2 regions of the Enterobacter quasiroggenkampii genome follow, and region 1 is predicted to be linked to the other one. Evidence: predicted binding sites of a transcription regulator. Region 1 holds the regulator's gene; the other holds the start of a gene.
The links. The regulator PurR, encoded in region 1, represses purine synthesis genes. The targets are predictions, from matches to a motif close to CANGCAAACGTTTGCNTG.

Region 1 (2,407 bases):
CGACGTGGAATTAACGCCCGCAGGCGCGTGGTTTTTGAAGGAAGGGCGTTCTGTTATCAAAAAAATGCAGATCACCCGCGAACAGTGCCAGCAGATCGCCAACGGCTGGCGGGGACATCTCGCCATCGCGGTGGATAACATCGTGAAGCCGGAACGCACCCGGCAGATGATCGTGGATTTCTATCGTCATTTCTCTGACGTTGAGCTGCGGGTCTCGCAGGAGGTGTTCAACGGGGTGTGGGATGCGCTGGCGGACGGCAGGGCGGAGATGGCGATTGGCGCCACGCAGGCGATCCCGGTTGGGGGACGTTACGCCTTTCGCGACATGGGGATGCTGAGCTGGAAATGCGTGGTGGCACGCGATCATCCCCTGGCGGCGATGGACGGGCCGCTGAGCGACGATACGCTGCGTAACTGGCCCTCGCTGGTGCTGGAGGATACGTCCCGTTCACTGCCCAAGCGTATCACCTGGCTTCTGGACAACCAGCGGCGAGTGGTGGCTCCTGACTGGGAATCGTCGGCGACGTGCCTCAGCGCCGGGCTGTGCGTCGCGATGGTGCCCGTTCATTTTGCGCGTCCGCGCATCGATACCGGAGAATGGGTTGAACTGACGCTGGAGAATCCGTTCCCGGACGCGGCCTGCTGCCTGACCTGGCAACAAAATGATGTCTCGCCCGCCATGGCCTGGCTGCTGGATTATCTGGGAGACAGCGAAACGCTAAACCGGGAATGGTTACGGGAGCCAGCGTAGCTGGCCCCGTCAAGGGATTAACGACGGTAGTCGCGGAACGGACCATCCGCAACGGAACGGCGTTCAATCAGGCGTGGGTGAACTTCAATGGACTGCGACTCTTCGCGTTTGTTGACGATTCTGTCCAACAGCATATTGAAGGCCGTTTCGCCCAGCGAATCTTTTGGCTGGTGAATGGTTGTCAGCGCCGGGGTGAAGAAGCGCGCGTTACGCACGTTGTCATACCCGATCACGGAAATATCCTGCGGTACGCGCAGACCCAGCTCATCGGCGGCGCAGAGCGCACCCATGGCCATGATGTCACCCCCGCAGAAAACGGCGGTCGGGCGGTGCGGCTGGGAAACGATCTGCTGCATTGCGCGGTAGCCTGATTCCGGCTCAAAGTCGCCCTGCACGATCCAGTTTTCCGGCACGGTGATCAGCGCTTCTTCCATCGCTTTCATAAAACCGGCCAGACGGCCCGCGCCGGTGTTACGCTCCAGCGGACCCGGGATCACGCCAATCTCGCGGTGACCGCGTTCGATCAGGTAACGACCCGCCATGTAACCGCCTTCAAAGGCGTTGTCGATAACGGAGTCGGTGAAGTCCGCGCGCGCTTCACCCCAGTCCATGACCACCATGGGGATATGGCGATACTCTTCGAGCATCGACAGCACGGATTCCGGGTACTCGGAACACATCACCAGCAGGCCATCCACGCGCTTCTGCGCCATCATCGACAGGTAGGCACGCTGTTTTTCTATGCTGTTCCATGCGTTGCCCAGAATCAGGGTATAGCCTTTCTGGAAGCAGTTCTTCTCTACCGCTTCAATGATCTCGGCAAAATAGGCCGCTTCACTGCTGGTGGCCAGCAATCCAATGGATTTGGTGTGATTAACCTTGAGGCTGCGCGCAACCGCACTTGGCGAATAGTGCAGCTCTTTGATCGCTGCCCAGACGGCGTTGCGCGTCTCTTCCGCCACGAAGCGGGTTTTGTTAATTACATGTGATACGGTTGTAGTGGAAACGTTTGCGCGTTTTGCTACGTCTTTAATTGTTGCCATTAAATGTCACTCCAGACCATATCCTAAACTCCTGAAAAACTTGAAGGTAAACGTTTGCCTTCTCTCACCCTTATCACGCAATCTTGAATTGCGGCACGCCGGGAAAACGACACGGGACGTCAGGAGGGGGTCAATGGCCGGTACGCTAATAAATTTAGCGTGGAATTTTGTCCTATCTTGATGAAAAGGGGAAGAGGTAAAGTGTTTATCAGCCTAAATCCAGGAAGATTTTTGACGTAAATTATGCAAAAATGAGCAGGCTCACTTTTCGTGGGGGGATTAAAAGGAGAAAAATTGATGAGTTCCGATCTGAAGTTTTCGCTGTTCACCACCGTTGTTGTGCTGGCTCTGATTGTCGCGGCGGGTCTGACGGCCGCACTGCACTGATTTACGCGGAGGGAGAGCCTTCTCCCTCCCGCTCACCCCGATTGTTACTCCTAAGGCAAAAATCTTTTGCCATTTTGTTAACTTCTCATTTTTTGTGATTGATGTCATGCTTTCCGCTTCTTTGTTCTGTGTCACCACATGACACGGCATCCGGAGTTGACGCATGAAAATCAATTTTCCCCTGCTGGCCCTGGCGATTGGCGCTTTTGGGATTGGCACCACTGAA
Region 2 (2,407 bases), 1.2 Mb from region 1:
TGATGCCTGGACTTGGGCAATCCTCGATCTCTTTGCGCAGGTCAAATTCCTCACGCTCTTTGCCCTGCTGTTTGGCGCAGGCCTGCAGCTTCTCCTCAAACGCGGCACACGCTGGATCCAGTCGCGCCTGACGCTGCTGGTTATCCTCGGCTTTATCCATGGCCTGTTCTTCTGGGACGGCGATATTCTTCTTGCCTATGGGTTAGTCGGGCTCATCTGCTGGCGCCTCATTCGCGATGCGCACAGCGTTAAAAGCCTGTTCAACACCGGGGTGATGCTCTATGTCATGGGGCTTGGAGTGCTGTTGCTGCTGGGGATGATCTCCGGCGAGACGACAAACCGTGCCTGGATCCCGGATGCCGCTAACCTGCAGTACGAGCAGTTCTGGAAGCTGAAGGGCGGTACGGAAGCGATAAGCAACCGCGCGGATATGCTGGGGGACAACCTCCTTGCGCTGGGCGCGCAATACGGCTGGCAGCTGGCGGGCATGATGCTGATGGGCGCGTCACTGATGCGCACCGGCTGGCTGAAAGGGGAATTCAGCCTGCGTCACTATCGTCGCACCGGCGCCGGTCTGGTGCTGCTCGGCGTGCTGATTAATCTCCCGGCGGTGATGATGCAGTGGCATATCCACTGGGATTACCGCTGGTGCGCGTTCCTGCTCCAGGTGCCGCGTGAACTGAGCGCGCCGTTTCAGACCATCGGCTACGCGGCGCTGATCTACGGCTTCTGGCCCTCGCTTTCTCGTCTGTGGATGGTCAGCGCTATCGCCTGCGTGGGCCGCATGGCGTTGAGCAATTACCTCCTGCAAACGCTGATCTGCACCACGCTTTTCTATCGCTTTGGTCTGTTTATGAAATTCGACCGCCTTACGCTGCTGGCGTTTGTTATTCCGGTCTGGGCAGTAAACCTGGCGTTTTCTGTGCTCTGGCTACGCTATTTCCGCCAGGGACCGCTGGAGTGGGTATGGCGTCAGTTAACCGCACGTGCTTCAGGGATATCATTGAAAAATACATCCAGATAACGATCTGGATCACAATCATTAACAAAACGGATGTAAGCGTTTTCATGACTGTGAGCTTCTTCACGTAGTCCCCTTTCTCTCGCTGCCAAAATAGCCACCTTGCTAAACACAGGGGGTGTCTGTGAGTTGCTGCAATCCTTTGAAGGATGGTGAATATGATCACCATTCGTGACGTCGCCCGTCAGGCGGGTGTTTCTGTGGCTACCGTCTCACGCGTGCTCAACAATAGCGCGCTGGTCAGCCCTGAAACCCGTGAAACCGTAATGAAGGCCGTGACCCAGCTCGGGTACCGGCCAAATGCCAATGCCCAGGCGCTAGCGACGCAGGTTAGCGACACCATCGGCGTGGTGGTGATGGATGTGTCAGATGCCTTTTTTGGCGCACTGGTGAAAGCGGTCGATATGGTCGCCCAGCAGCATCAGAAATATGTCCTGATCGGCAATAGCTATCATGAGGCGGAAAAAGAACGTCATGCCATTGAAGTGCTGATCCGCCAGCGCTGTAACGCCTTGATTGTCCATTCAAAAGCCTTAAGCGATGAAGAGCTAACCGGATTGATGGAGCAGATCCCGGGCATGGTGCTGATCAACCGCATCGTCCCCGGCTATGCCCACCGCTGCGTCGGGCTGGATAACGTCAGCGGCGCCATGATGGCCACGAAAATGCTCATCAACAACGGACATCAGCGGATCGGTTATCTGGCCTCCAGCCATCAGATTGAAGATGACGAACTGCGGCGCGAGGGGTGGCAAAATGCCCTGAAAGAGCACGGCATTACGCCATCCGAAAGCTGGGTGGGGACCGGCACGCCGGACATGCAGGGCGGTGAAGCGGCGATGGTAGAGCTGCTGGGCCGCAATCTGCAGCTGTCTGCGGTGTTTGCCTATAACGACAGCATGGCGGCAGGCGCCCTGACGGCGCTGAAGGATAACGGCATTGCGGTGCCACAGCATTTATCACTCATTGGTTTCGATGATATCCCGATTGCCCGTTACACCGACCCGCAGCTGACAACCGTGCGTTACCCCATTGCCTCTATGGCAAAACTGGCGACTGAGCTGGCGTTACAGGGGGCTGCTGGCGTGCTGGATCCGGGGGCAACACACTGTTTCATGCCGACTTTAGTGCGTCGTCACTCCGTCGCGGCCCGGCAAACTGTGGTTCCGATCACTAACTGATTACATGTGGTGATGTAACCGTTTTCAATCTGTGAGTAAATTCACAGTATCTTAACAAGGCGCTGACTATGATGTCAGCGTTTTAGGGGCTGAAACGCTATGTAACAGTGATTATTCACTTTCACTATAGCCAATGTGCCGCAAACAACGAATAAAACGCATTTCTGGAGCGTTACCGAACACGGAAGAGAGAAATTTTATAAGT

Region 2: a site for PurR is predicted at 1,054-1,071, ahead of galS (HTH-type transcriptional regulator GalS). Genes of this name have one in related genera too.

Annotation. Positions count from the first base shown of each region.
Region 1 is NZ_CP143745.1:2,560,979-2,563,385, forward strand. It holds gene punR (DNA-binding transcriptional activator PunR) at 1-751, shown strand, start outside; gene purR (HTH-type transcriptional repressor PurR) at 769-1,794, opposite strand; gene V1572_RS12275 (YnhF family membrane protein) at 2,092-2,181, shown strand; gene V1572_RS12280 (MFS transporter) at 2,345-2,407, shown strand, end outside.
Region 2 is NZ_CP143745.1:3,767,285-3,769,691, reverse strand. It holds gene yeiB (DUF418 domain-containing protein YeiB) at 1-1,024, shown strand, start outside; gene galS (HTH-type transcriptional regulator GalS) at 1,180-2,202, shown strand.